Regions from separate parts of the Azospirillum sp. UENF 211521 genome, predicted to be linked through region 2. Evidence: riboswitches for the same ligand, from Rfam matches in the RefSeq annotation. Region 2 holds a riboswitch; the other holds the start of a gene.

Region 1 (14,996 bases), on a different contig from region 2:
GGTCATGTCGAACTGGCTGACCGACAAGCGCAACGAGCCGATGCTCCAGCACCTCGACAAGGGCGGCATCCTGCTGTGGGTCAATCTGGCCGACGCCGGGCGCGAGCAGCAGGCGCTGGAGATCATGAACCGCCACGCCGCCCAGCCGGTGGAGGTGCACGAGGTGGCGCAGTCCGGCTCCGAGACCTGAACCCCGAAGGCCCGGCCGGCGCCCGTTGACCCAGGTCATGGCCTTCGTGGCGGGCTTCCCCTATACACGGGCGGTCTTCCAACCGGAGGTCCGCCTTGGACGCCCACTCGGCCCTGACGCTTCTCGACGCCGGCCTCAACCAGTGCGCCGTCGTCATCGACCGCGACGGCGGGCTGCTGGTCGCGCTGCTGACCGCCGGGCTGGTCGGGGGATCGACCCATTGCGCGGGCATGTGCGGCCCCTTCGTCCTGGCTCAGGTCACCGCCCGGCTGGAGCAGGTCCCGGCCTCGCGAATGAGCGAGTTCCATCGGCTGGCCGGGGCGGCGGTGCTGCCCTACCATCTGGGGCGCGGCACCACCTACACCCTGATCGGCGCGGCGGCGGCGGCGGTCGCCGGCCATGTCGGGGCGCTGCCGGGGCTGAAATGGTTGTCGGTGGCGCTGCTGGCCTTCGCGGCGCTGTTCTTCCTCGGCTATGCGGTGAAGGGGCTGACCGCCTGGGTGCCCAAGCTCGATGGCGCGGTGCAGCGCTGGTGGGGCGACCGGGTCTCCCGGCTGGCCCGCCCGCTGTTCGGCAACCCCACGGGCTGGCGCGGCTACGGGCTGGGGCTGGCGCTCGGCTTCATCCCCTGCGGTCTTCTCTACGGCGCCGTGGCGGTGGCCGCGGCCAGCGGCAGCGCGCTGACCGGCGCGCTGGGCATGGCGGCCTTCGCGCTTGGCACGCTGCCGAGCCTGCTGGCGGTCGGCCTCGCCGGCCATCTCGCGGGGCGCACTTGGCGCTCCGCGGTGGCGCGGGCGGCGCCGGTCATCATGGTGGTGAACGCCGGGGTGCTCGGCTGGATGGCGATCCGGATGATCGGGTGAACGCCGTCCCGCTCTGGTTTACTGGAGCTTTTCCGCCGATCCCTTCAGCGCCTCGCCCAGCGGGACCTCGCCGCAGCCGGGCTTGAGCGGCTGCTGCTGGCTCTCGTGCGGCGACCAGCCGGCGAGGTAAAGGATCTGGAAGGTCGCCTCGATGCGGCCATCGGGCTCGGCGTAGCGCTCGGCGTAGCGGCGGGCGGCGTCGAACAGCAGCGCGCGGGTGGCCGGCACCTTGCGGCGGGCCAGGACGGCGTTGGTCTCGCCCATGCCGCGCAGATCGCGCATCAGGCGGAAGGCGTCGCTGTAGGTGACGGTGATGACGTCGCTGTCCACCACCGGCAGGGCGAACCCGGCGCGCTGCATCAGCCCGCCGACGTCGCGGATCTCGGCGAAGGGCGACACGCGGGGCGACACGCCGCCGGCCACCTCCATCTCCGCCTCGTACAGGCAGCGGCGCAGCTCCAGCAGCGTTTCCCCGCCCAGCATGGCGGCGCAGAAGAAACCGTCGGGCTTCAGCGCCTGCCGCACCTGGACCAGCGCGCCGGGCAGGTCGTTGACCCAGTGGAGGCTGAGGTTGCTGACCACGAGGTCGAAGGTCTCCGGCACGAAGGGCAGGAACTCCTCGTCGGCGGCGACGGCCAGCGGCCCGGCCCGCCGGGCGAAGCCGGGGGAGAGGTCGCAGGCGACCAGCGTCTCGACGCCCTTGCGGCCGCGCAGCGTCCGCCCCATCACCCCGTCGTGGGCGCCGAGGTCGAGCGCGGTGGGAAAGGGCCGGGCCACGTCCTCCAGCCGGTCGACGAGGCGTTCGGCCACCTCCTCGAACAGGAAGGCGTGCTCGGCAAAGGCGGGGACGGCGCGGTCGCGGCGGCGGCGGACGAGCGCGCGGTCGAAGACGGTCATGCTGTCGGGCGTGGTCATGCCCGCAATATAGCCCAGCCCCGGCGGGCTACAACCATCGGCGAATGGGTGGCACCGTGCTATGGTCGGCGCCGAACCTGCGGGAGCTTGCCATGGGCATCGAGGAAGCCATCGGCGCCACCTATGAGGCGCTGATCGTCATCATCAAGATCACCACCCCGGTCCTCGTCGTCACCACGGTGCTCGGCATGCTGCTGACCATCTTCCAGCAGGCGACCAACATCAACGAATCGACGTTGCAGCAGGACCTGAAGATCTTCGCGACGCTGGCCATCCTGTTCATCACCGGTCCGGCGATCTACATCGCGCTGCGCGACTACACCTTCGTCATCTTCGACCGCATCGCCGGCCTGAACTGAGTTCAACGGAGGGGGGCGCGCCGCCATGGCCCTTCCGCAGCGGCTGGCGACCAGGGTTCTGGGGGGAATTCTCGACACGCTGCTGCCGCCGCGCTGCCTGTGCTGCGGCGGGGCGGTGGACCGGCAGGGCGGCCTCTGCGCGCCGTGCTGGAGCGGGCTGACCTTCATCGCGCCGCCCGCTTGCGCGTGTTGTGGCACGCCCTTCGACTTCGCGCTGGAGGGGGAGCCGCTGTGCGGCGCCTGCATCGCCGAGCCGCCGGTCTTCACCCGCGCCCGCGCCGTCCTGGCCTATGACGACGGCAGCCGCCCGCTGGTCCTGGGATTCAAGCACGGCGACCGCATCCACGCCGCCGGAGCCTACGGCGCCTGGATGGCCCGCGCCGGGGCGGAGCTGCTGGCCGATGCCGACCTGCTGGCGCCGGTGCCGCTGCACCGGCTGCGGCTGTTCCGGCGCCGCTACAACCAGGCGGCTCTGCTCGCCCAGGCGGCGGGCCGGCAGGCCGGGCGCCCGGTGATTCCCGACCTGCTGGTCCGCCGCCGGTCCACCCCGTCGCAGGGCGGGCTCGACCGCTCGGGGCGGCGGCGGAACGTCAAGGGGGCCTTCGCGGTCCGGCCGGGGCTGGAGCCGCGGGTGGCGGGCAAGCGGATCGTCCTGGTCGACGACGTGCTGACCACCGGGGCGACCCTGTCGGAATGCGCGCGGGTTCTGCTGCGCGCCGGGGCGGAGCGGGTGGACGCGCTGACCCTGGCGCGCGTCGTCAAGACGTGAGCCGCGGGTGTGAGCCATGACAACGTAACGGGTGACGCCCTACGGCGGTTGATCTTATAACCGTTCAAAACAGCCAAGGAGCCCTCCGCATGGCCGACGTCGTCATCTACACCACGCCCTTCTGCCCCTACTGCTCGCGCGCGAAGCGTCTGCTCGACAGCAAGGGGGTGGCGTATGAGGAGATCGACCTCTACATGCAGCCGGGCCGCCGCGAGGAGATGGTGCAGCGGGCCGAGGGGCGCATGACCGTCCCGCAGGTCTTCATCGACGGCAAGCCCTACGGCGGCTCCGACGACATCCACGCGCTGGACCGCGCCGGCAAGCTCGACCCGATCCTGGGAATCGGGGGATGAGCGGCGTCCTGAAGGCCGCCTGCGTCCAGGTCAACGCGGGCACGGAAATCCTTCCGAACCTTCAGGCGGCGGGCGAACTGGTCCGCCGGGCGCGCGACGCCGGGGCGGACTTCATCGCCCTGCCCGAGAATGTCAGCATGATCGTCCAGGGCCGCGCCAAGGTGCTGGAGCGGGTGAAAACGGCCGACGAGCATCCGGCGATCCCCTTCTTCGCCGATCTGGCGCGGGAGACCGGGGCTTGGCTGCTCGCCGGGACGCTGGGCGTCCTGCTCGACGACGGGCGGGTGGCCAACCGCAGCTACCTGTTCGACGCCGAGGGGCGGGCCGTTGCCCATTACGACAAGCTCCACATGTTCGACGTGGACCTCAAGGGCGGGGAGAGCTACCGCGAATCCGCCACCTTCCGGCCCGGCGACCGCGCGGTCCTGGCCGCGACGCCCTGGGGCGGGGTGGGGATGACCGTCTGCTACGACCTGCGCTTCGCCTATCTCTACCGGGCGCTGGCCCAGGCGGGGGCGGCGATCCTGACGGTGCCGGCGGCCTTCACCGTGCCGACCGGGCGGGCGCACTGGCACACGCTGCTGCGCGCCCGCGCCATCGAGACGGGCTGCTTCGTCCTGGCCCCGGCCCAGACCGGCAGCCACGACCAGGGGCGGCTGACCTACGGCCATTCCCTGATCGTCGCCCCCTGGGGCGAGGTGCTGGCCGACGCCGAGGAGGCGGTGGGCTTCGTCCTGGCGGAGCTGGACATGGCCCGCGTCGAGGAGGCCCGCCGCATGGTGCCGGCCCTGAGCCACGACCGGGCCTTTACGCTGGATCGCGTTGGATTCTGACGGGGTGGCACCGGGACGGGGTCAGAACAGCGTGTGTTCGACCAGGATCTTGGTGCCGATCCCCAGCAGGGCGAGGCCGCCGAGGATCTCCGCCTTGCGGCCGAGCAGGGGGCCGGCCTTGCGCCCGATCAGCACGCCGCCGAAGGCCATGACCGCGGTCACCAGACCGATGATGACGCAGGCCTGGACGATGTTCACGTCGACCACGGCGAGGCTGACCCCGACCGCGCTGGCGTCGATGCTGGTCGCCAGCGCGGTGAGGACGAGCTGCATGGGGCCGAGCTGGCTTTTGCGCGCCGGCTGTTCCCCGGACTCCGCTGCGGTCTCCGGCCTCATGCCCTGGCGGATCATGTTGCCGCCGACCAGGGCGAGCAGCCCGAAGGCGACCCAGTGGTCGACGCTGGCGATCCACGCGCTGACGGCGACGCCGACCATCCAGCCCAGCGCCGGGGTGATCGCTTCGAAGAAACCGAAATAGGCGCCGACGCGGAGCGCATCGACCAGCCGCGCGCGCTCGCTCGCCGCGCCCTTGCCGATGGCGGCGGCGAAGGCGTCCACCGACAGGCTGAAGCCGAGAAGCAGAAGAGTGGTTGCGGTCAAACCGGGAATCCCCTGGGCCAAGACGGACCGACGGCGCGACGGTCCCATGGCCCTCCGGGACGTCGCGCCGTTGGTCTCACCAAGCCCGGTCCCGCCGGTGCCGTCTGCGCCACGGTCGCTTGGACCGAGTCTGTTGACGCAGGCTCCTCCGCCGCGCGGCGAAGGACGGTTACTCCCCAAAAACGCGGGCGGACCCTAGTCACCCCGTTCCCAAGCGTCAATTCATATGAACAGATGTTGAATGATTTGTAATGTTCGCGGGATGCGGCCGTCAGGTCGGCAGGGGGCGGGGCTCCGGGTCGCCGTCCAGGCCGCTTCCGGCCTGCAGGTCGTTGACGGCGCACAGCCGCTGCACCACCGCGGCCTTGGGCGAGGCGACCTCGCCATGCTCGTAGGCGACGACCTGGAGACGCCCGCGCGCCACCTCCAGAAGTTCGCCGCTGCGCAGCAGGAAGGCGGGGGAGGCGGGGCGGCCGAAGCGGGCGTTGCCCAGGGCGAAGGTCTCATAAAGGAGAAGGCCGCCCGGTTCCAGCGCGTCGAGGAGCGCAGGGAACAGCGGGCGGTGCAGGTAGTTGGTCACCACGATCGCGGCAAAGCGGCGGTCGCGCAGCAGCGGCACCGGCGCTCCGCTCTCCAGATCGGCCTCCACCAGTTCCACCCCCGCCGCCCCGGACAGGTCGGCCACGCCGCGCAGGTCGCGGTCCAGCCCGACCACCGGGTGATTGCGCCCCTGGAACAGCCGCAGGTGCCGTCCCGACCCGCAGGCGAGGTCGAGGACCGGGCCGCCCGCCCGCACCAGCGGCGCGAAGCGCGCGACCCAGGGGGAGGGTGGGCTGATCGCGGCGTGCGGCGAACCGGAGGTGGACGGCGGTGTGGACAAGGGACGGATCCTTCCGCTCTTTCATGACGTGTGTTTGACCGCGACGCCGGCGTCGTGCTGAACTGGCAAGCGGTCACCGACCGTATATCATGACCATCCGGTCTTCTCATCCTGGAGCATCCGACGGGGACATGATCCTCTTCGTTCTGAAATGCACGGCCGACCATCGGTTCGAAGCCTGGTTCCGCAACGGCGACGCCTACGAGACGCAGGCCGCCGCGAAGGCCATCGCCTGCCCGGTCTGCGGCGACACGCACATCACCAAGGCCCCCATGGCCCCGCGCATCGCCAAAGGGGGCCGCGCCAAGGACGACCCGGCCCGGGAGGGCAGCGCGCCGGAGGCCGCGCCCGTGGCGGGCGGCGGCGCGGCGGCCCCGGCCGCTCCCCCGGCGTCCGCACCCCCGTCGGTGCCGGCGGAACTGCGCGAGCGTTTCGCGGCGGAAGTCATGCGTCAATTGACGGAAGTTCGCCGCACGGTTGAAACGAATTGCGATTACGTCGGGGACCGCTTCGCTGAAGAGGCGCGGCGCATCCATTATGGCGAAACCGATCCGCGCGGGATCTATGGCGAGGCAACGGACAAGGAAGCGGAGGAGTTGAAGGAGGAAGGTGTGACTTTTGGTCGCATACCTTGGCTTCCGCGCACCAATTCTTAAGCCCACGCTTCACAATATTTCGTGCCCCCATTGCCCTTTCGCTGCCATGGGTTAGTGAACGAACCTCCGGAACAACGGCCGCGGGCTGCGTCAAGGCGCTTTTTAGCGGTCGGCCTGCATCAAAGTTGTTGACGGGATAGTTCGTTACAAAGACCATATGGCCCGAGTGTCTAATCTGACCTTGCAAAAATCGCTCGGCACTCGCGAGGGGACGCACTATGAAAGAAAACGCTCAGAGGATTCTCGCGAATCCCAAGTTTCAGGAGCTGGTGCAGAAGCGTAGCGCATTCGCGTGGACGCTTTCGATCGCCATGCTCGTCATCTACTTCGGCTTCATCCTGCTGGTCGCCTTCGGCAAGGGGTTCCTGGGTACCCCGATCGGCAGTGGCGTGACCACCTGGGGTATCCCCGTCGGCCTCTTCACCATCATCTCGGCGTTCATCCTGACCGGCATCTACGTGCATCGGGCGAACGGCGAGTTCGATGAGCTGAACCGGCAGATCATGGAGGAGTCGAAGTGATGCGTTCGCTGGTCAATCGTGTGGGCGCTGCGGCCGTCGCGGCCGGCGCGCTCATCCCCGCGTCGGTGCACGCGGCGGCGGTCGAAGGCCCGGTCCAGAAGCAGGCGACGAATTTCGAAGCGATCGTCATGTTCCTGGTCTTCGTGCTGGCCACGCTCGGCATCACCTACTGGGCGGCGCGCCGCACGAAGTCGGCGAAGGACTTCTACGCCGCGGGCGGCGGCATCACCGGCTTCCAGAACGGCCTCGCCATCGCCGGCGACTACATGTCGGCGGCGTCCTTCCTCGGCATCGCCGGCCTCGTCTACACCTCCGGCTTCGACGGCCTGATCTTCTCGGTGGGCTGGCTGGTCGGCTGGCCGATCATCCTGTTCCTGGTCGCTGAGCGCCTGCGCAACCTCGGCAAATACACCTTCGCCGACGTCGCCTCCTACCGCTTCCAGCAGACCCCGATGCGCACGATGGCCGCCTGCGGCTCGCTCGCCACGGTGACCTTCTACCTGATCGCCCAGATGGTCGGCGCCGGCAAGCTGATCCAGCTGCTGTTTGGCATGGACTACCTGTGGGCGGTGGTGATCGTCGGCGTCCTGATGATCGCCTACGTGACCTTCGGCGGCATGCTCGCCACCACCTGGGTGCAGATCATCAAGGCGGTTCTGCTGCTGTCGGGCGCCTCCTTCATGGCCTTCGCGGTGCTCGCCAAGTTCGGCTTCAGCCCGGAGGCGATGTTCGCCACGGCCACGCAGGTCCACCCGAAGGCGACCGGCATCATGGCGCCGGGCGCCCTCATCACCGACCCGGTCTCGGCAATCTCGCTGGGCATGGCGCTGATGTTCGGCACCGCCGGCCTGCCGCACATCCTGATGCGCTTCTTCACGGTGTCGGACGCCAAGGAGGCCCGCAAGTCGGTGTTCTACGCGACCGGCTTCATCGGCTACTTCTACATCCTGACCTTCATCATCGGCTTCGGCGCCATCGTGCTGCTGCTGGCCCCGGACGCCACCGGCGCCTATCCGTTCCTCGACGCGGCCAAGCTGGCGGCGGCGGGCGGCAAGCCCAACCCGTCGATGATCATCGGCGGCTCCAACATGGCGGCCATCCATACCGCGCATGCGGTGGGCGGCGACCTGTTCTTCGGCTTCATCTCGGCCGTGGCCTTCGCCACCATCCTCGCGGTGGTCGCGGGCCTGACGCTGGCCGGCGCCTCGGCCGTGTCGCACGACCTGTACGCCTCGGTGATCGCCAAGGGCCGCGCGTCGGAGCATGACGAGATCCGCGTGTCGAAGATCACCACCGTGGTCATCGGCATCGTCTCGATCTTCCTCGGCATCGCCTTCGAGAACCAGAACGTCGCCTTCATGGTCGGCCTCGCCTTCGTGATCGCGGCCTCGGCGAACTTCCCGGTTCTGCTGATGTCGATGTTCTGGAGCCGGATGACCACCCGCGGCGCCGTTCTCGGCGGCTGGATCGGGCTGGTCTCGTCGGTCAGCCTGCTGATCATGGGTCCGACCGTGTGGAAGTCGGTGCTGGGCAACCCGGCCGCCCTCTTCCCGTACGACAACCCGGGCGTCTTCACTATCCCGCTGTCGTTCCTGGCGATCTGGTTCTTCTCGATCACCGACAACAGCAAGGCGGCGCAGGACGAGCGCGAGGCCTACAAGGCCCAGTACATCCGGTCGCAGACCGGCCTGGGCGCCGAAGGGGCTTCCGCTCACTAAAGCGAATGGTCGCACCCGCCTTCCGCAGATGAAGGGGCTGGTGTAATCTTCAAGGCGCCTCAAGACCGCGGTCTTGAGGCGCCTTTTTTATTCACCCCACCGGTTCGTGGAGCGGGTTTTGTCCGACGCCTTCGATTTTTCCGTTCCGCCCTTCGACCGCCTGACGCCGGAGCAGCGGCAGCGGCTCGCCGTGGCGCTCGACCTCGGCGTCTACGCGCGGGACGGGGTGATCCTGAGCCGGGACGAGCCGGCGGATTGCCTGTTCGTGGTGCGGCAGGGGCTGGTCCACGAACGCCGCGGCGGCGAGGTGGTGGCGGTGCACGGCGCCCACGACAGCTTCGACCTTCAGGCGCTGTTCTCCGACGGGCAGGCGCGCAGCTTCGTCGCGGCGGAGGACACGCTGTGCGATCTGGTGCCCCGCCCGGTCCTTCTCGAACTGGCGCACGAGAACGCCGACTTCGGCGCGGTGATCCAGCAGGGGTTCGCCGACCGGCTGAGCGCGCTGGCCAACGAGCGCTCCAACCGCGAAACCGCCGCGCTGACGATGGCGCGCATCCGGCAGGCCTACCTGCACCCGCCGGTCTTCGTCGAGGCCGGGGCGTCCCTGCGCGACGCGGCGGCGGCGATGAAGCGGGACCAGGCGAGCAGCGTGCTGGTCCGCGATGGCGATCCGAAAAAGGGGGGGCGCATCGGCATTCTGACCGGCACCGACCTGCGCGACCTTGTGGTGCTGGAGGGGCGGCCGGTGGACAGCCCGGTGGGGCCGCTCGCCCGCTACGAGCTGCTGGCGCTGGACCGCGACGACCTGCTGTTCAACGCGCTGATCCTGATGACCAAGCATTCGGTGCGCCGTCTGGTCATCACCGAGCAGGGCGCGGTCGTCGGCCTGCTGGAGCAGACCGACCTGCTGGCCGTCCTGTCCAACCATTCCCAGGTCGTCGCGCTCAAGGTCGAGCGCGCCGCCACGCCGGAGGACCTCGGCCGGGCCAGCCAGGACATCGTCGGGCTGATCCGCACGCTGCACGGCACGGGCGTCAAGGTGTCCTTCATCGCCGACCTCGTGACCGAGCTGAACCGCAAGATCTTCCGCCGCCTGTTCGAACTGCTGGCGCCGCCGGACCTGCTGGCCAACGCCTGCCTGATCGTGATGGGCAGCGAAGGGCGCGGCGAGCAGCTTCTGAAGACCGACCAGGACAACGGGCTGATCCTGCGCGACGGTTACGACTGCCCGACGCTGCCGCAGGTGACCGACGCCTTCACCCGCCATCTGGTCGCGTTCGGCTACCCGCCCTGCCCGGGGCGCATCATGGTGTCCAACCCGGACTGGACGCGCCCGCTGGCGCAATACAAGGATTCCCTCTTCCACTGGATCCACCGCCCCGACGAGGCGGCGCAGATGAATCTCGCCATCTTCTACGACGCGGCGGCGGTGGCCGGGGACGCCACCCTGCTGGCCGAGGCGAAGGGCTACCTGCTCGGCCGGCTGCAGGACAACCAGATGTTCTTCACCGCCTTTGCCCGCCCGGCGCTTGCCTTCGACACGCCGTCGGGCCTGTTCGGCGGCCTGTTCGAGCGGCGCCGCAGCGAGGCGGTGGACATCAAGAAGGCCGGCATCTTCCCCATCGTCCACGGCGTCCGCGCGCTGGCGCTGGAGAAGCACATGGCGGAGACCAACACGACGGAGCGCATCTGGGCGCTCGCCGACCAGGGCGTTCTCGACCGCGGCATGGCGGGCGAACTGGCCGACGCCTTCACCTTCCTGTCGACGCTGCGGCTGAAGGCCGGGCTGGACGGCAGCGTGTCGGGCACCCAGACCGACAACCTCGTCCGCACGGAGTCCCTGGGCAAGCTCGACCGTGACCAGTTCAAGGACTGTCTGGCGCTGGTGAAGAAGTTCAAGGAACTGCTCGCCTACCACTTCCACCTGAACCACTGACCCTGAACCATTGCCCCGCCGGGCGCGCGGGGAGAGGAGGCGGCATGCCGACCGAAACCATTGCCAGCGTGGTCGCCAACGGGGGGGCGCCGTCCGTTCCGGCGATGCCCGAACACCCCGACCGTGCCCTGCTGCTGTCGGGGGAGGAGAGCGGGGAGCGGGTGGCGATCCATTGCGAGGCCACCTCCTTTGACGCGGCCACGGCCGATCTGCGCAGCGTCGCGGCGCTGCGCATCCGCGGCGGGCGCGTCCTGACCAGCCAGCGCCTGATCCTCTCCTTCTGGCCCACCGAACCGGCGGAGCCGGCGCTGTCCCGCCTGCTGGCCTTCATCGGCAACCGGCCGCTGGTCGGCTATTACCTGGATTTCACCGTGGGGCTTCTCGACCGGCTGGTGCAGCCGATGGTCGGCATGGCCCTGCCGAACCAGCGCATCGAAGTGTCCAGCCTTTATTACGGCCGCAAGGCCAAGGCGCCCGGCAAATACGCGGTCGATCTGCGGCTGGACAGCATCCTGCGCGACCTCGACCTGCCGCCGCGCGCCGGGGAGGACGCCTACGCCAGCGCGCTCGCTTCCGCCATGGTCTATCTGCGCCTGGAGCCGCCGCGGCCCTGACGCCGCATCTCAGGCGCCCCCCTTCAGGCAATCCCTTCAGGCGGCTTTCGTCTGCGTCTTGGCGAGGGTCGGCACCGACACGATGAAGCGGGTGCCCGGCCCGCCGTCCGGCTGGCGATCGATGGTCACCTGCGCCCCGGCCTGCTGGGCCAGCGCCTTCACCAGAACCAGCCCCAGACCGCTCTGGCGCTTCTCGTTCGCGCGGTTCTGCGTGGACGGATCGGGTGGAAGGCCGGTGCCGTCGTCGCGCACCACCATCCGCATGCCCTCGCTTCCCTCCGGCAGCAGCTCGACCGTGATCGTGCCGGGATGGCCGAGGGGGAAGGCGTGGAGCAGCGCGTTGGAGACCAGTTCGCTGGCGATCAGGGCGAGCGGGGTGGCCTGATCGACATCCAGGCTCCAGGGCTGGGGGGCGTTCACCGTCAGCCGCGCGCCGGTCGGGTTGGTTGAGCGGACCAGCCCGTCGCAGAGCTGGCGCAGGTAATCGGCGAAGTCGATGCGCGCCGGCTGGTCGGAGCGGTAGAGCAGTTCCTGCATCAGGCTCATGCACTGGATGCGGCGCAGGCTCTCGTCGAAGGCGCGGCGGGCCGGCTCGTCGATGCGGGCGGCCTGGAGGCGCAGCAGGCTGCAGATGACCTGGAGGTTGTTCTTCACCCGGTGCTGGACCTCCTTCAGCAGGATCTCCTTGTCGGTCACCGCGGTTTCGAGCTGGGCGTTGGTCTGTTCCAGCTCCGCCGTGCGCTGGTGGACCCGCTCCTCCAGCGTGTCGTAGGCGTGCTGGAGCGCGTTCTCCGCCTGCCGCTCCCGCCGGGCGCGCTGCAGGGCCATCCCGCCGATCACCGACACCGCGGCCAGAGCCGCCAGCGCGTAGGAGATGTAGGTCCAGAGCTGTCCGCGCCAGCGCTTCATGACGCTGCTCACCGGGATGGCCACCTCGGCGGTCACGGGCACGCTGTCCACCCGGCGCAGCGCGGAGATTTCCGGCTCCCCGGCGGCCTCGGCCGCGGCGCTGTCGGTGGCGTCCGGCCCCTGGGTCTCGTGCAGCAGCACCGTGCCGTCGGCGCGGCGCAGGGTGATGGAGCGGGCGTAGTCGAAATCGAAGCTCTTGTAGATGTCGCGGACGTAGCGCGGCGAGACGGCGACCAGGGCGACGCCGCGGAATTGTCCCGGTGCGGCGGCCAGCGGACGCGAGAGCAGGATCAGCGGTTCCTGGGTGAAGCGGCTGTTGTCCAGGGCGGTGATGAACAGACGGCCGCCCGCCGCGCTGCCGCCCGCCCGCTGGGCCTCGAAATAGTCGCGGTCGGCGACGTTCATCGCCGGGGTTGGGAAGCGGCGGGTGCTCAGGACGGCGTTCCCCTCGGCGTCGAACAGCCAGATCGACACCAGATAGGGCGTGCCCCGCACCAGCCCCGCGTAGCGCTCCCAGGCCGCTCGGTCGCTGGGCAGCGGGGCGTCCGCCGGTCCGGCGAGCTGGACCGCCTGCTTCAGGATCAGGTCGCTGGTCTCCACCAGCCGGGCCGCGTGTTCGGCCACCAGCAGGCTGGCGTTGCCGGCGGTGTCCTGGGCGTGCTGCAGGGCCGCTGCCCGGTCGCGCAAGGCGAAGCTGGCCGACAGCCCGAGCGTCAGAAGCAGCGCCACCGCGCAGACCATCAGGACCAGCGCCGACCCCGGCATCCGGTAGAGCAGAGGGGAACCTTTGGAACGGAGGGCGCGCAGGGGCATGGGAGAGAGGCCGTTGAGCATCGAAGGTCGTGGCTTTCGTGGCGGACCAACACCTTTTTGCAGGCTCCTGTTCCCTGGGTACGCCCGTTGAACCGCGCCGCGCCACCCCCTATTGTCGCGCCGGGCCGAAAGGCCGAGGCGGCATCGAGCGCGGGGAGTATGGCGTATGAAGATCGACGGCACGGCCTACCGGACCATCTGGCTGGCGCAGGACGGCTGGTCGGTGGAGATCATCGACCAGACGCGGATGCCGCATGATTTCGCCGTCGCGCGGCTGACCGACCTCGACGAGGCCGCCCACGCCATCCGCGCCATGCTGGTGCGCGGGGCGCCGCTGATCGGGGCGACCGCCGCCTACGGCGTCGCTCTGGCCATGCGGGCCGACCCGTCCGACGCGGCGCTGGAGGCGGCCCATGCCCGGCTGCTCGCCACCCGCCCGACCGCGGTCAACCTGCGCTGGGCGCTGGAGCGGATGCGCGGCCGTCTGGCGCCGCTGCCGCCCGCCGCCCGTGCCGAGGCCGCCTACGCCGAGGCCGCCGCGCTCTGCGACGAGGACGTCGCCATCAACCGCGCCATCGGCGAGCATGGCGCCGCCCTGATCCGCGAGACCGCCCGCCGCAAGGCGCCGGGCGAGCCGGTGAACGTGCTGACCCACTGCAACGCCGGCTGGCTCGCCACCGTCGACTGGGGTACGGCGCTGGCCCCGGTCTATGTCGCCTTCGAGGAGGGCATCCGCCTGCATGTCTGGGTGGACGAGACGCGCCCGCGCAACCAGGGCGCCAGCCTGACCGCCTGGGAGCTGAACCGCCACGGCGTGCCCCACACGGTGGTGGTCGACAACACCGGCGGTCATCTGATGCAGCACGGCATGGTCGACCTGTGCATCGTCGGCACCGACCGCACCACGGCGACCGGCGACGTCTGCAACAAGATCGGCACCTACCTGAAGGCGCTGGCCGCCCACGACAACGGCGTGCCCTTCTACGTCGCGCTGCCCTCGCCGACCATTGACTGGGGCATGGCGGACGGGGTGAAGGAAATCCCCATCGAGGAGCGCGACGCCCGCGAGGTGACCGAGCTGACCGGCATCACCGCCGACGGGCGGATCGAGACCATCCGCGTCACCCCGGCCGGCAGCCCGGCGGTCAATTACGGCTTCGACGTGACCCCGGCCCGTCTGGTGACCGGTCTGGTGACCGAGCGCGGCGTCTGCCCGGCGAGCCGGGAGGGGCTGCTGGGTCTGTTCCCGGAGCAGGTCGGCGCGGCGCGCTGACGTCCTCTTTCCGAAAAGCCGCTTACGCCGCGGCGACGACGAGCAGCGCGACGGTGAGCGCCACCGCGTCCTCGATCAGCGCCGCCGGCCGGTCGCGGCCGAAGGCGGCGGCCAAGCGCCGGCGCGCCTCGTAGCACAGGAGCGTGCCGGCGACCGCGCCCAGCCCGCCGGCAATCAGGCCGGGAACCCACGCGCCCGCGTTCGCGCCGATGGCCGCCCCCGCGATGGCGCCGCCGGCGATGCGGCTGGCGAACGGGAAGGGGCGCTTGCGGCTGGGGGTGGTCGGCAGCTTGTCGGTGACCAGCTCCCCCACCGCCAGCGCGGTGAAGACCCAGGGCGACACCGGGTGGCCGAGGAAGAACAGCCAGCTTCCCGACAGGTCGAGCCAGCCGCCATAGGCGGCCCAGGAGACCGCCGCCGGCCCCAGCAGGGTGCGCGAACCGGACACGGCGCCGATCAGGACGGCGAGGATCAGAACAGTCGTCACAGTGATCTCCGGGTCAGTCGGTCCGGCGGTCGCGCAGAGCCTGGAACAGGGTCCGGACCACCCCGGCGCGGGTGCCGGGACCGCCATGGAGCAGGCGGATCGCCGCCAGCATCAGCGCCGCGTCGCCGTCGCGCGGCGGGTCGGTGTGGGGAAGCCGCCGGCCGCGCCGCACCGAGACGGTCTTCACCCGCGTCATCTCCAGCAGCCCTTCGGCGCCGCGCGTGACGCCCCAGCCGCTGGCGCGTCGTCCGCCGAAGGGCAGGCGGGGATCGGCGGTCGGCACGATCAGGTCGTTGACCGTCACCGT
Region 2 (14,996 bases):
GCGCCATCGCGGTGCTGGCGGTCTATGGCATGGCGGGGACGGCGGGCGACGGCGCGCTGATCTCCACGCTCGCCGCGGCGGCCTTCACCGTGCCCTTCCTGCTGTTCTCGGCGACCGCCGGCCAGTTGGCCGACCGGTTCGACCGCACGCTGATCGCCCGCGCCGTGAAGGTGGCGGAGATCGGCCTGATGGCGATCGCCGCCTGGGGCATCATGCGCGCCGACCTCGGCGTGCTGATCGTCGCGCTGGTCGGCATGGGCGCCCATTCCACCGTCTTCGGGCCGGTCAAGTACGGCCTGCTCCCCGACCTGCTGAAGCCGGAGGAGCTGACCGCCGGCAACGGTCTGGTCGAGGCCGGGACCTTCGTGGCGATCCTGCTGGGCACCATCGCCGGCGGCTCGCTCGCCCTGGCCCACCCGCTGGCGCTTCCGGGGCTGCTCGGGGCGACGGCGCTGGGCGGGCTGGCGGCGTCGCTGCTGATCCCGCGGGCGGGCAACGCCGACCGGACGGTGCGCGTCGGGCTGAACCCGGTGTCGGTTACCCTCCGCGTGCTGCGTGCCACCGCGCAGGACCGCGTGTCGATGCTGGCGATCTACGGCATCTCCGTCTTCTGGGGCGTCGGCGCGGTCGTCATGGCGCAGTTCCCGGCCATCGCGCGGGAGACGCTGGGCACCGACAGCGAGGGGGCGACCCTGCTGCTGGCGGTCTTCGCGGTGGGCGTGGCGGTCGGCTCCGTCTACGCCGGGCTGGGACACCGGGTGCCGTCGCGCGCCGACGCGCGGCGTGCCGCCCTGGCCGGTCTCGTCGCGGCCGTGGCTGGGGCGGCGTTGCCCTTCCTGACGCCCGACGCCCCGTCGGCGGAGCCGCTGTCGGCGCTGGCCCTGCTGGCCCAGCCCTGGGCGATGCCGCTGCTGGCCGACCTGTTCCTGATCGCCGCGGCGGGCGGCGCCTTCGCCGTGCCGCTCTACGCGCTGATCCAGCATCGCGCGGCGGTCTCGGCCCGCGCCCGGGTGATCGCGGCGGCCAACGTGGTCAACGCGCTGTTCATGGTGGTCGGCTCCGGCATCGCCGCGGCCATGCTGGCGCTGGGCGTGACACCGCTGACCGTCGCCGCCTGGGGCGGGGCGAGCATGCTGGCCGCCGTCGTCCTGGCGCTCGCCATCGACGCGGTGGGCATGGGGCGGGCGCTGGCCCGCGCCTTCTTCCGGCTGGCCTTCCGGGTCGAGCTGCGCGGCGCCGAGCATCTGGAGCGGCTGGAGGGTGCGGCCGTCGTCACGCCGAACCACCAGTCCTTCCTCGACGGCGCTCTGCTCGCCGCCTTTCTGCCGGGGATGCGCTTCGCGGTGGACAGCTTCATCGCGCAGCAGGCCTGGGCCAAGCCCTTCCTGGCGTTGGCCGACCATGTCACCATCGACCCGACCAAGCCGATGGGCACGCGCCTGCTCGCCCGCACCCTGGCCGAGGGCCACAAGATCTGCATCTTCCCGGAGGGGCGGATCACCGTCACCGGCTCGCTGATGAAGATCAACGGCGGTCCCGGCATGCTGGCCGACAAGGCGGGCTGCCCCATCGTGCCGGTCTGCATCGAGGGCGCGCAGCGCTCCATCCTGTCGCGGATGCACGGGCGGCTGCGGCTGGGCCTGTTCCCGCGCATCACCATCACGGTCATGCCGCCGGTCGCCACCCCGGACGTGACCGGGCTGGCCGGAAAGAAGCGGCGGGCGGCGCTGAAATCCTGGCTGTCGCGCGTCATGACGGAAACCGTCTTCGCCGCCGGGCAGCGGCCCGACACGCTGGCGCTCGCCCTGCTGGAGGCCGGGCGGAAGACCGGCTGGGGCAAGGCCGCGGTGCAGGACGGCGACTTCACGACTTTGTCCTACCGCGCCCTGACCGCGCGTTCCCTGGTGCTCGGCCGCATCCTGGCCCGCGGCACCGAACCGGGGGAGGCGGTGGGTGTGCTGCTGCCGACCGCCTCGCCGACCGCGGCGGTGTTCTTCGGGCTGGCGGCCTATGGGCGGCCCGCAGCGATGCTGAACTTCACCGCCGGGGCGGAGGCCGTGAAGGCGGCCTGCCGCGCCGCCGGGCTGCGCCGGATCGTCACGTCGGCCCGCTTCGTGGAGATGGGGCGGCTCGGCCCGTTGGTCGAGGCGCTGGCCGCCGACCACAGCATCGTCTATCTGGAGGACGTGAAGCGCGGGCTGGGCATCGGCGACAAGCTGCGGGCGCTGGCCGCCTCGGTGGCGCCGGAGCGCTTCCTGCCCCCGCAAGGACAGCCGGACGACGTGGCGGCGATCCTCTTCACCTCGGGGTCGGAGGGGCCGCCCAAGGGCGTGGCGCTGACCCACGACAACCTGCTCGCCAACATGGCGCAGGTGGCCTCCGTCGTCGACTTCACGCGGCAGGACGTGGTGTTCAACTGCCTGCCGGTCTTCCACTCCTTCGGGCTGCTCGGCGGGATGCTGCTGCCGATCCTGAACGGGGTGAAGACGGTGCTCTACCCCAACCCGCGCCATGTCCGGCTGATCCCGGAACTGGTCTACCAGACCAACGCCACGGTGCTGTTCGGCACGGACTTCTTCCTGAACGCCTGGGCGCGGGCGGCGGACCCCTACGACTTCCGCTCGCTGCGGCTCGTCTTCGCCGGTGCCGAGCGGTTGCAGGAGGAGACGCGCCGCACCTACACGGAACGGCTGCGCGTGCATCTGCTGGAGGGCTACGGCACCACCGAGACCTCCCCGGTGATCGCGGTCAACACGCCGGCGCGCTTCCGCCCCGGCACGGTCGGGCAGGCTTTGCCGGGCATCGAGACGGAGCTGCTGCCGGTCCCCGGCGTGCCGGTCGGTGGGCGGCTGCGGGTGCGCGGGCCGAACGTCATGAAGGGCTACATGCGCGCCGACAACCCCGGCGTGGTGGAACCGCCGGAGGACGGCTGGCACGACACCGGCGACATCGTGGACATCGACGCCGACGGCTTCATTCGCATCGTCGGGCGCGTCAAGCGCTTCGCCAAGGTGGCCGGCGAGATGGTCCCGCTGGGGCTGGTCGAGGAGCTGGCGCTCCAGGCCGCGCCGGACGCCGCCCACGCCGCCGTCGCCCTGCCGGACGCCCGGCGCGGCGAGCGGATCGTTCTGGTCACCGCCGGCACCGGCCCGACCCGCGACGCGCTGGCGGCGGCGGCCAAGGCCAAGGGCGCCCCGGAGATCGCCATTCCTCGCGATGTGCTGCGGGTGGCGGCGATCCCCCTGCTCGGCACCGGCAAGACCGACTACCCCGCCGTCAGCCGGCTGGCCGCGGAAATGCTGGCGAGCGAAACGGCCTGACGTGTGGTGAGGTCAGGGGCGGCAGGCGACGTGCAGCCCCTTGCCCACCGGGAAGATGGTGGAGCCGAAGCCGGGCAGGGCCTCCACCGCCGCGATGTAGCCGGCGATCTCCTGCGGGTGCGACAGGGCGTTGTCGGCCAGCAGCAGGCAATCCGGCTCCAGCTTCGGCAGCAGGAGGCGAAGCTGCTCCGGGGCGCTCCAGCGGTCGGCGTCGAAGAACACGCAGTCGAAGGGGCCGTCCAGCCCCGCCACCGTCTCCGTCGCGTCGCCGACCAGCAGGTTGACGCGGCTGGCCAACCCGGCGCGCTCCAGGTTGGTGGCGGCCTGGGCGCTCTTGCCCGGATCGCGCTCGATGCTGGTCAGCGGGTCCGTGGCGCCGACGGCCTGCAGCGCCGCGGCGAGCCACAGGGTGCTGACGCCGTTGGAGGTGCCGATCTCCAGCACCCGGCGGCGGCGCCCGCTGCGCACCAGGATGTGCAAAAGCTCCGCCGTCTCGCGTTCCAGATTCAGCATCTTGCGGGCGCGGTCGCCCTCGCGCGCGTCGTTGTCGCGGCCATAGCTCTCAAGATCGCGGAGCACGCGGTCGACGGCGTCATCCAGCAGCATGGTGGTGGTCCCGGTGGCGGAGAGTGGGACAAGACCCTGCGCCGAGTGTGGCCGTGGGGTCAAGAGATTGGACCACAGAAAACCCTCTCCCGCCGGGTGCGGGAGAGGGTTTCGCGACGGGAAACGTCACGCCGCCTGGTTGAGCTGCTCGGCGCGTTGCGGGGCGATCTTCAGGCGGGTGGCGAGGTAGGAGAGATAGGCGCGTTCCGCCTCATGCTCGCGGTCCACCGCCATCAGCGAGGCCAGATAGACCTGCTCCGCCATGTCCGGATCGGTGACGGAGCGGACCAGCGAGTCGAGCGACTGCGGCTGGGACAGTTCCTGCTCCACGATCCGCCGCTCCTCCGGGCCGCCGCCGGCCTCGTCCAGGGCGGACATGACGCGCTGGCGCTCGACCGCGGAAATCTCGCCGTCGGCGTTGGCGGCGGCGATCATGGCGCGGATCAGCAGCAGGGCGTGCTGGTCCTCCATGGCGAGTTCGGGAAAGGCGCCCTCGCCGGCCCCGGACGGGGCGGCGTCGGGCGGGGGAGCGGTGCGCTGCTGGAAGACCTGGGACAGCCGCTCGCCCAGCGAGCCGCCACCGGAAGCGCCGGCCCCGCCGAGAATGCCGCCGAGGATGCCCCCCGGCGTGTTGCCCGAGCCGGACGGCGGCGCCCCCCACGGGCTGCTCCCCGGCTGCCCGGAGCGGGCGGGGGCTTGTCCGGAGGAGGGCTGTCCGGAGGGCGGCATATTCTGCTGCCGCTCCTGATAGGCGCGGTAGGCGAGGTAAGCAAGCGCGCCCAGCCCGGCCATGGGGCCGACGCCCATGCCACTGCGGGCGTGCATCGCCGATCCCGAGCCCATCCCTGACCGGCTCAGGATCGACCCCAGATCCTGCGGGCTCCTGCGGCTGTGCCCTCCCATGCCGGTCGCCAGAAGGGTGCCGAGGATGTTCTGAAGATTCGCCATGACGCGCCTCTCTCCTAATCGGTGTCCGTGTCGATGCAGCTTTGCGCCTCATCAACAGACGAAAGGGATTGGCGTCACGGCACAGCTAAGGGTGCCAATGATGGGCCTGACCAGCCGACCCTTCTTCTATGACGGCTTCTATGCCGGAGGTGGAGTGGCTTTCGAACAGGCTGTGCGGAACACTGACTTCCGCTATCGTGGCGCGCATCAGAGCGCAGCAAGCGCCGACGCCCGCCGGTCGGCGGGTGGCATTTTGGAGGAGACGCCCATGACCTTCGACCGGATCGCGGAACCGCCCCCGCCGGACCTGTCGCCGACGCCGTTCGTTCCGCCGCCGGCCCCGGCCTGCGGGTCGCTGTGGAACGACTATCTCCATCGCCTGCTGGGCACGGCGCACGGCTGCGTCGCCGCGAACGACGACGAATCCGATCCGGAGCCCGCCTGCTGCTGCGCTGCCGGGTGATGCCGTGAAACCGTGGCCCTGAAATCGTGGCCCTGAAATCGTGATTGGGAGCGGTCGGGTGCCCGTCAGCGGGCGCCCGCCGCCTCGATGATCACCGCCGCCACCGCGTCGGGCCGGGAGGCGTGCGGGACGTGGCTGGTCCCGACCTCGACCGTCCGCGCGCCGATGCGCTCGGCGGTCGCCCGCAGGAAGGCCGGGGGAAGCATCCGGTCCTCGCCGGCGACGACGTACCAGGACGGCTTGTGCTCCCACGCCGCGGCGGTCACGCGCGTGCGGAAGCAGCCGGCATGGACCGGCCCCTGCGTCGCGGCCAGCAGCGCCGCCTCCGTCGCCGGCACATCCTGGGCGAAGTTCGCCGCCAGGCTCTCCGCCGACAAATGCAGATAGCCCGCGCGGTCCATCGACACGCTGGACAGGCCGGGCGAGGGCGGGAAGGGCTTCAGCGTGTCGTTCGGCGACTGGCCGACCCCCGGCGCGAAGGCCGCCACATAGACCAGCGCCTTCACCTTGTCCTGATTCCCGATCTGCGTGATCACCGCCCCGCCCCAGGAGTGGCCGACCAGCACAACCGGCCCCTTGGCGCGGTCGATGGCGCGCTGGACATGGGCGACGTCCTCGTCCAGCGAAGTCAGCGGATTCTGTACGGCGATCGCCTCCAGCCCCTGGGCCTGGAGCAGGGGGATCACGCGGCTCCAGGCGGAGCCGTCCGCGAAGGCGCCGTGGACGAGGATGACGGAAGTGGCGACCGGGTCCATGGACCGATTCCCGTGACAGTGACCGACCCTATCCTCTGAGCACGCCCGCGCCCGCCTGTCCAGCGCGGAGGCTGCGCTTTTCCTCCCTGTGGAAAAGCCGCCCGGACTCTGGGGTCAAAGGATGTCTTGCTGCGGAGCGGGATGAAAATTTCGCGAAATCGCCCTTGAAGCTAAGATTGTTCTGGGATACGGTATACCAACAGTGAGGCGAGGCGATTGTCCGCCCCCTCCGCCAAGCCAGTCCGTCCGTATCGCCAGCCCGAGCCCTTGAGGTGAGCCATGGTCAAGACCCTTTCCGCCGTCCGTCCCGGAAGCCGCCCGAACGCCCTCCGCGGTGTCGACGATGCCGCTCCCGCCGGCGTCGTGGTCGCCCTGCGCCCCGATCATCGGCCGTCCGATCATCGCCATTCTGATCATCGGCAGCGGGCCGCGGTGCTGGCGGCGACTACCGGCGGGCGCGGCCCGCGCATGGACATGCTGACGATCACCCACAGCCGCGGCGCGGCGGAGGATCGCGGGGCGGAACTCATCCACATCGACGGCCCTTACGCGGATGTTCTGGCCTACATCGCCAACTCGCCGGAGTGCGTGGTCTGCTTCGACACGCTGCACGGCGGCATGGCCCGCGCGCAATTGTCCGTGCCCTGACCGGGCGCCGGGGCCTGCTGGAGAGCGAACCGATGAACGCCTGTATGATGAGTGATTGTGTGACGACGCCCTTTTCCGGGCAGGAACTGGCCTCCGCGATCATCGCGGCGGCGCTGTCCTACCCCTCCGCCAACGGCCGGCTGTGCCTGCCCGACGGCGCGGTGCCGTGCGATCCGGCGGCGCTGGAACGGGAGTTCACGGTGGCGTCGCAGGGGCTGTCCCACTGGCTGGCGCAGAACGACCAGGAGATCGCCGGCGCGGCGCGGGCCAGCCGGTTGAAGATCGCGGCCGGAGTCATCCGGGCGGCCCTGGCGACCCTGGAGCACGCCGGGCGGCGCTGCGGCGACTTGCGCGATCGCGGAGAGCGGACGCTGTCCGTCGACTTCGGCGCGGTCTGCGACCGGGTTCAGGAGCGTCCGGGCCTGCTCGCCCAGACGGTGGCCGCCGCCGCGGCCGGCCACATCGTCCAAGCGGTCGCCGCCTGAAAACGGGCGTGATTGCCCGGCGTTAAAGAAGGGTGTGCTCGACCAGGATCTTGGTGCCGATGGCGAGCAGCCCGAGGCCGCCGATCAGTTCGGCGCGGCGGCCGAGCAGCGGGCCGGCGGCCCGGCCCAGCAGGACGCCGCCGAAGCCCATCAGGAAGGTGACGACGCCGATCAGGCTGGCGGTCACCGCGATGTTCACGTCCGCCATGGCGAGGCCGACCCCCACCGCGCTGGCGTCGATGCTGGTCGCCACCGCCACGGTCAGCAGGGCCAGCCAGCCCGAGCGCGCGGCCGCCGCCTCGTCGTCCTCTTCCCCGGCCAGCGCGTTGCGGATCATCGATCCGCCGATCAGCAGCAGCAGGCCGAAGGCAATCCAGTGGTCCACCGCCTGGACGAAGCCGGCGAAGGCCGAACCCACCGCCCAGCCGATCGAGGCCATCGAGAGCTGGCAGAGGCCGAAGGCGAAACCGACCCGCAACGCCTCGGACAGGCCCGGACGCTTCTGAACGGCGCCACGGCCCAGCGCTGCGGCGAAGCTGTCCATGGAAAGGCTGACGGCGAGGACGAGGGAGGTCACACCGAGCATGGCAACGAACTCCGGCCAAACGGACACGACAGCACGGCTACCCCCGGTTGGCCTTCGGGAACATCCGCACCATCGGTCTTGCCGAACCGGCCGGACGCTGTCCGGCTGCCGCGTGCACCACGGGACGTCCGGAGAAAGGATGGTCCCGAGTTTGTTGGCGCACGCCCCTCTCGCAGGAGGGTGGCTACTCCCCAATGACGAGGCGGACCCTAACGCCGCAGAGTGTGGGTGTCAATCTATATGAACAGCTGTTCATATATATTTGAATCACTCTAAAACGGCATGCGTCGTGCCCCGCCAGGGGCAGGGCATGGTGCAGTGCGGAACGATTTGTTAAGAGCCTCTGACGCTTTTATGCCTCTGCGGTTCGTTGGCGTACGAAACGCTGGGATTCACTGGGCATCATTGGGGGCGGGGGTTCGCCATGGGGTTGCTGACGGGGGTCGGCTCGCTGTCGCTTTCGGGCAAGACGGTGTCGCTGTGTGTCGGTGGATTGGCAGTGTTGACGAGCAGCACCTTTGCTGTCAACGAAACGTTGTTGAGCCGCTATGCGGAGCGCATGGCGGTCGAGCGGCAGGAAACGAACATGCGCGTCGCCTGGGACGTGCTGAACCAGTACGGGCGGGACATCAGCGTCCGCGACGGCACGCTGTACGCCGGCGACCGTGCGTTGAACGGCTTCTTCGAGCCGGTGGACCGGGTGAAGGCGCTGGTCGGCGGCACCGCCACCCTGTTCATGGGCGACACGCGCGTCACCACCAACGTCCAGAAACCGGATGGCGCGCGCGCCGTCGGCACCCAACTGGCCAAGGGGCCGGTCTACGACGCCGTGCTGGTCCGGGGCGAGCCGTACCGTGGGCAGGCCGACATCCTGGGCGTTCCCTTCTACACCGCCTACGACCCGATCAAAGACCGCTCGGGCAAGGTGGTCGGCGTGCTCTATGTCGGTGTGCCGCGGGCGGAGTTCTTCGCCCCGATCCGCGACACCCAGACGATGATCGGTGGGCTGGGCGCCGCGGTGACGCTGCTGGTGGCCGGCGGCAGCCTGCTGTTGTCGCGACGCATCTTCCGCCCGCTGTCCGCCATGCGCGGCGCCATGGAGCGTCTGGCGACGGGGACCCTGTCGGTCGAGATTCCGGCGCTCGGCCGCAAGGACGAGATCGGCGGCATGGCCCGGGCGCTCAGCGTCTTCAAGGAGAACGCGCAGCGGGTGGCCCGGCTCGACGCCGCCCAGGCGGAGGAGCGCGCCCGCGCCGAACGGGACCGCCGCGATGCGCTGGACGCGGTCGCCCGCAACTTCGACGAAACCATGCTGAGCGTGGTCGAGACGCTGAGCGCCACGACGGCCCAGCTCGAAGCCAACGCCCAGCGCCTGCATGGCATCGCCGAGCGCAGCAGCGGGCAGGCCGCCGCGGTCAGCGGCGCGGCGGGCGAGGCCAGCGACGACGTGCGGACCGTGGCCGGCGCCACCGAGGAGCTGACGGCGTCCATCGTCGAGGTGTCCCGCCAGATCGACGAGTCCTCCCGCATGGTCCGCAACGCGGTGGAGGAGGTGGAGCGCACCAACCACACGGTCGAGGGCCTTGCCGCCGCCGCCGGCAAGATCGGGGAGGTGGTGACGCTGATCCAGAGCATCGCCGCGCAGACCAACCTGCTGGCGCTGAACGCGACCATCGAGGCGGCGCGGGCGGGGGAGGCCGGCAAGGGCTTCGCCGTCGTCGCCAACGAGGTGAAGGGGCTCGCCAACCAGACCGCCAGGGCGACCGACGAGATCGCCCAGCAGGTGGCGGAGATCCAGGCGGTGACCGGCAGCGCGGTGACGGCTATCGGCGGCATCGGGCGCACGGTGATCGCGGTCAACGATCTGGTCGGCCGCATCGCCGAGTCCGCCGACCGTCAGAACGCCACCACCGGTGAAATCGCCCGCAGCGTCCAGCGCGCCGCCGACCGCACGTCGGAGGTGACCCACAGCGTTCGCGACGTGTCGGCCTCCGCCCACGAGACCGGCACCATGGCGTCGGAGGTGCGCTCCGCCGCTGCCGATCTCGGCCGGCAGGCGCTGGCCCTGCGCGAGCAGGCCGGCGCGTTCCTCAATCAGGTGCGTTCGGCATAAGGGGAGGCTTCCGCCCGTGTTCCGCAACCCGCGTTCGCTGCTGTTCGTCTTCTTCTTCGCGTCGCTGGCGGCGCTGCTGGTCTTCAGCGGCGACCCGCCGGACGGCGGGCGGACCGACGCGAACCGGGATTTCCTGGCGGCCTGCGAGACCAGCCCCTTCGCCGCGCAGAACACCGGCTCCACCGAGGTGGCGGTCCGGGTCTGCTCCTGCATCCTGTCCTGGCACCGCAAGGAGGGCGAGGCCACCGGCCGGCCGCTTCCCGCCGCGCTCTATCGTGGGGATGGAGCGGCCGGCGCCGCCGCCGCGGCGGTGGACGAGCGGGCGCGGGCTTCCTGCCTGTCCGGGCGCGTGGCGCCCTGAGCAATTTCTGAGAATCGTCCGCAGGACGGGGTGGCGGGGGCTTTTCCTTCGGCACCGCAGCACCCATCCTATGGCGCTATGGGCACACACGACACCCGCAATCCCTGCACGAAGCTCTGCCGCTTCGACGCGGCGGACCGTTGCTTGGGCTGCTTCCGCACCCGCGCCGAGGTGAAGCACTGGAAACGCCTGCCGGACGAGACGAAGGCGGCGATCAACGCCCGCATCGCCGCGCGCGGCGGCACCGTCTCAAAGAAGGACGGCAAGCGCGCGAAGAAGCTCGACAAGAAGATTCGCAAGCTGGAGGCGAAGCTCGCCACCCTGCGCGCCCGCCGGTCGGGCCTGGAGGGGCCGGTCGCCAGGGCGGCGGAGTGAACGCCGCCGCCCGCGGCCTTGACGGCCGGACTATGGGCGCCGTGTCAACCGATCCCGGCGTGCCGTTCCACGTACAGCAGCAGGGCAGGGTAATAGTGCTTCTGTGAAACCGTCAGTTCCTGGCAGTAACGGCGGGCCATACCGTTCGAAAGCCAAGCATCAAGCTCGCCGGTCTCACGCTTCTGGGCGATGACGCGGTCGATCTTGTCCATGATCTTGTGGATCACGTCCGTTCCTTTTCGGGTGTTGATTTGTCGTGGAAGAGGTGAACGCCGCAACAGCGGCGCCATCGATTGCCCTTTCAATATGAACCACGGGACGGCGGTGAGCTGCGCATTGTGGGCATGCCTGCGTACCGCATTGCACAAAAGTCCAAGGAGGCCAGCGCGCCCACGCGCGGGTCTGCCCTTCGCAGGCGTTCGTTGACCGGCTTCCCGGCGGCGCCCCATTCTGCGCGCTGAAGGAAGAATGAACGGGGGAGGACGTGCGGTGGGATGGCGGCGGACCGCCGCGCCGCCGCGGCCATCATCATGAGCGCCATCGCCATCAACGAACGCCGCGCGGAGCTGGACGGCGCCGCCTCCGCCACGCTGGTCCTGCTTTGCCTGCTCTGGGGCCTGCAACAGGTCGCCATCAAGGTCGCCATGACCGGCTTCTCGCCGGTGCTCCAGGGCGGGTTGCGCTCGCTGGGCGCGTTGGCCCTGCTGTGGGCCTGGGCGGCGCTGCGCGGCATGCGCCTGTTCGAGCGGGACGGCACGCTGGGGCTGGGCCTGCTGGCCGGGCTGCTGTTCGCCGGGGAGTTCCTGCTGGTCTATGCCGGGCTGTCCTACACCACGGTGTCGCGCAGCATCCTGTTCCTCTACACGGCCCCCTTCCTGGTGTCGGTCGGCGCGCATCTGCTGCTGCCGGGGGAGCGGATGCGCGGCGTCCAGGCGGCCGGGCTGGCCTGCGCCTTCGTCGGGGTGGCCGTCGCCTTCGCCGACGGGCTGCGCCTGCCGACGAACCGCGAAGTGATCGGCGACCTGATGGTGCTGGCCGCGGCGGTGCTGTGGGCGGCCACCACCCTGGTCATCAAGGGCAGCCGGCTGGTCCGCGCCAGCTCGACCAAGGTGCTGTTCTACCAGCTCGCCGTGTCCGGGGCGGTGATGCCGGTGGCTTCGCTTCTGATGGGCGAGGCGGGGGTGACCGCGCCCGGCCCGCTGGCGCTGGCCTGCCTCGCCTTCCAGATCGTGGTGGTGGCCTTCGCCTCCTACCTCGCCTGGTTCTGGCTGGTGGCCCGCTACCCGGCGGCCCGACTGTCGGCCTTCACCTTCCTGACCCCGCTGTTCGGCGTGCTGTCCGGCGCCCTGCTGCTGGGCGAGCGGATCAGCGTGAGCCTCGCCGCGGCGATGCTGCTGGTCTGCGCCGGCATCTGGCTGGTGAACCGCCGCGCGCCCGCCGTGGGTGCTTAGAAACACGGGAACCGCCCCGGCCGCCATCGGTTGGCTCTGCTGTCCCAGCACAAGCAGCGGAGCCGGTTTCACCATGGATTTGAACGGAAAAGTCGCCCTCATCACCGGGGCTGGATCGGGCATCGGCAAGGCGTCCGCCACCCTGTTCGCCGGCGCCGGGGCGAGCGTCGGCGTGCTCAGCCGCACCGAGGATGAGATCCGCAAGACGGCGGAGGAGATCACCGCGGCGGGTGGCAAGGCGATTCCCTTGGTCGCCGACGTCGCCGACAGCGAGGCGGTGAAGCGGGCGGTGGACCGGCTGGTCCAGGAGTACGGGCGGCTGGACATCGTCTTCGCCAACGCCGGCATCAACGGCGTCTGGGCGCCGATCGACGAGCTGACTCCGGAGGAATGGGACCGCACCATCAACATCAACCTGCGCGGCACCTACCTGACGCTGCACCACGCGGTGCCGCATCTGAAGAAGGCGGGCGGCGGATCGGTGCTGGTGACCGCCTCGATCAACGGAACGCGGGTGTTCAGCAACGCCGGGGCCACCGCCTATTCCTGCACCAAGGCGGCGCAGGTCGCCATGGTCCAGATGCTGGCGCTGGAACTGGCCAAGCACCGCATCCGCGTCAACGCCATCTGTCCGGGAATGATCGACACCGCGATCCAGGACAACACCCAGGCGCGCAACACCGCGGAGGCCGAGGAGGCCGCCGAATATCCCGACGGCGAGATCCCGCTGACCCGTGGCAAGCCGGGCAGCAGCGCCGACGTGGCGGAGCTGGCGCTGTTCCTGGCGTCCGACCGGTCGAAGCACATCACCGGCACCCCCGTCTGGATCGACGGTGCCGAATCCCTGCTGATCGGCTGAGGACCCGCTCATGGCGGACGGCATCATGGCGGACGGCGTCGCGTGGTGGCAGAGCGGGGTGATCTATCAGGTCTACCCGCGCTCCTTCCAGGATTCGAACGGCGACGGGGTGGGCGACCTGCCGGGAATCCTGGCCCGGCTCGACCATCTCCAGGCGCTCGGGGTGGACGCGCTGTGGGTGTCGCCGATCTACCCGTCGCCGATGGCCGATTTCGGCTACGACGTGTCGGACTACACGGGCATCCACCGGCTGTTCGGGACGATGGCGGATTTCGACCGGCTGCTGGCGGAACTGCACCGCCGGGGCATGAAGCTGATCCTGGATTTCGTGCCCAACCACAGCTCCGACCAACACCCGTGGTTCCAGGCCAGCCGCTCGTCGCGCGACGATCCCAAGCGGGACTGGTACATCTGGCGCGACCCGGCCCCGGACGGGGGACCGCCGAACAACTGGCTGTCGGAGTTCGGCGGCGGCGCTTGGGAATGGGACGCGGCGACCGGCCAATACTATTACCACGCCTATCTGAAGGAGCAGCCGGACCTCAACTGGCGGAATCCGGCGCTGCGCGCGGCCATGCTCGACGCGCTGCGCGTCTGGCTGGAGCGCGGGGTGGACGGCTTCCGGGTGGACGCCATCCATCATCTGATCAAGGACGCGCAATTCCGCGACAACCCGCCGAACCCCGGCTGGCGGGAGGGCATGTCGCCGGTCCGCCGGCTGATCCGCCTGCACACGGTGGACCAGCCGGAGGTGCACGATGCCATCGCCGCCATGCGCCGGGTGGCGGACGGCTACGGCCCCGACCGGCTGCTGATCGGCGAGGCCTATCTGCCCATCGACCAGCTCATGGCCTATTACGGCGCCGACCTGACGGGCTTCCAGCTTCCCTTCAACTTCCATCTGCTGTCCACCCCGTGGGAGGCCAAGGCGCTGGCCGCGCTGATCCGCACCTACGAGGCGGCCCTGCCGCCCGGCGGCTGGCCGAACTGGGTGCTCGGCAACCACGACCGCTCACGCGTGGCGAGCCGGCTGGGGATGGGCCAAGCGCGGGTGGCGGCCATGCTGCTGCTGACGCTGCGCGGCACGCCGACGCTCTACCAGGGCGACGAGATCGGAATGACCGACGTGGCGATCCCGCCGGACCGCGTGCAGGACCCGTGGGAGAAGAACATTCCCGGCCTGGGGCTGGGCCGCGATCCGGTGCGCACGCCGATCCCCTGGGACGGCGGTCCGCGGGGCGGTTTCACGACGGGTGAGCCCTGGCTGCCGCTCGGTCCCGACCATGACCGGGTGAACGTCGCGGCACAGGCGGCCGACCCGTCCTCGATGCTGGCGCTGCACCGCGCCCTGCTGGCGCTGCGGCGGGCGGAGCCGGCCTTGTCGGTCGGACGCTACGAGCCGGTGTCGGCGGAGGACGACGTCCTGGTCTACGAGCGCCGCCATGAAGGCGACCGCTTCCGTGTCCTGCTGAACCTGTCGGCGGCGGAGCGAAAGGTGGACGCGGTGCCCGACGCTGCCCATATCCGGCTGTCCACCCATCTCGACCGTGGTGGGGAGCCGGTGTCCGGCACCCTGCGCCTGCGGCCCGACGAGGGGATGGTGATCGGTTTCGACGACAAGGGAAAGGGTGGGGAATGAGCGGGGACGTGAAGAACAACGCGGCCAAGAACCGGTACGAGCTGACCGTGGGCGACGCCACCGCGGTGGTGGAGTACGAAAAGCGCGACGGGGCCATCGTCTTCACCCACACCGAAGTTCCGGAGAGCATGGCCGGGCAGGGCATCGGCTCCGCGCTGGCGCGCGGCGCGCTGGAGGACGCGCGCTCCAGCGGGCAGAAGGTTGTGCCGGTCTGCCCCTTCGTGGCCAAATACATCCAGCGCCACCCCGAATACCAGGATCTGGTCGTCGCGGAGGGCGGACCATCGACGTGAGGCGTTCGCCGTGAAACGGATTGTCCTAACCGCCGGCTTGCTGTGTCTTCTGCCGGCGGCTGGATCGGCCGCGACGCTGGAGCTGGACTTCGCC

What was found. Region 2 has a riboswitch for manganese ahead of ACWPN5_RS26465 (manganese efflux pump MntP). Riboswitches for the same ligand answer to the same signal wherever they lie in the genome.
Region 1: another riboswitch for manganese. It lies ahead of ACWPN5_RS16355 (manganese efflux pump MntP); the one in region 2 lies ahead of ACWPN5_RS26465 (manganese efflux pump MntP).

What each region holds. Positions count from the first base shown of each region.
Region 1 is NZ_JBSNCF010000001.1:3,468,236-3,483,231, reverse strand. It holds gene ACWPN5_RS16390 (hypothetical protein) at 1-190, shown strand, start outside; gene ACWPN5_RS16385 (sulfite exporter TauE/SafE family protein) at 286-1,053, shown strand; gene ACWPN5_RS16380 (methyltransferase domain-containing protein) at 1,072-1,968, opposite strand; gene ACWPN5_RS16375 (flagellar biosynthetic protein FliQ) at 2,061-2,327, shown strand; gene ACWPN5_RS16370 (ComF family protein) at 2,353-3,096, shown strand; gene grxC (glutaredoxin 3) at 3,186-3,449, shown strand; gene ACWPN5_RS16360 (carbon-nitrogen hydrolase family protein) at 3,446-4,282, shown strand; gene ACWPN5_RS16355 (manganese efflux pump MntP) at 4,304-4,882, opposite strand; yybP-ykoY riboswitch at 4,964-5,074, opposite strand; gene ACWPN5_RS16350 (class I SAM-dependent methyltransferase) at 5,154-5,762, opposite strand; gene ACWPN5_RS16345 (DUF1178 family protein) at 5,852-6,418, shown strand; gene ACWPN5_RS16340 (DUF485 domain-containing protein) at 6,637-6,939, shown strand; gene ACWPN5_RS16335 (cation acetate symporter) at 6,939-8,657, shown strand; gene ACWPN5_RS16330 (putative nucleotidyltransferase substrate binding domain-containing protein) at 8,776-10,593, shown strand; gene ACWPN5_RS16325 (3'-5' exonuclease family protein) at 10,638-11,207, shown strand; gene ACWPN5_RS16320 (sensor histidine kinase) at 11,244-12,929, opposite strand; gene mtnA (S-methyl-5-thioribose-1-phosphate isomerase) at 13,096-14,202, shown strand; gene ACWPN5_RS16310 (DUF4126 domain-containing protein) at 14,225-14,689, opposite strand; gene ACWPN5_RS16305 (aldehyde dehydrogenase family protein) at 14,703-14,996, opposite strand, start outside.
Region 2 is NZ_JBSNCF010000003.1:363,968-378,963, reverse strand. It holds gene ACWPN5_RS26500 (acyl-[ACP]--phospholipid O-acyltransferase) at 1-3,320, shown strand, start outside; gene ACWPN5_RS26495 (O-methyltransferase) at 3,333-3,926, opposite strand; gene ACWPN5_RS26490 (tellurite resistance TerB family protein) at 4,053-4,874, opposite strand; gene ACWPN5_RS26485 (hypothetical protein) at 5,143-5,337, shown strand; gene ACWPN5_RS26480 (alpha/beta fold hydrolase) at 5,403-6,092, opposite strand; gene ACWPN5_RS26475 (hypothetical protein) at 6,372-6,740, shown strand; gene ACWPN5_RS26470 (hypothetical protein) at 6,800-7,225, shown strand; gene ACWPN5_RS26465 (manganese efflux pump MntP) at 7,248-7,811, opposite strand; yybP-ykoY riboswitch at 7,870-8,016, opposite strand; gene ACWPN5_RS26460 (methyl-accepting chemotaxis protein) at 8,350-9,924, shown strand; gene ACWPN5_RS26455 (hypothetical protein) at 9,941-10,285, shown strand; gene ACWPN5_RS26450 (DUF1289 domain-containing protein) at 10,364-10,660, shown strand; gene ACWPN5_RS26445 (hypothetical protein) at 10,705-10,887, opposite strand; gene ACWPN5_RS26440 (DMT family transporter) at 11,155-12,111, shown strand; gene ACWPN5_RS26435 (SDR family oxidoreductase) at 12,185-12,970, shown strand; gene ACWPN5_RS26430 (alpha-amylase family glycosyl hydrolase) at 12,981-14,609, shown strand; gene ACWPN5_RS26425 (GNAT family N-acetyltransferase) at 14,606-14,902, shown strand; gene ACWPN5_RS26420 (DUF3108 domain-containing protein) at 14,913-14,996, shown strand, end outside.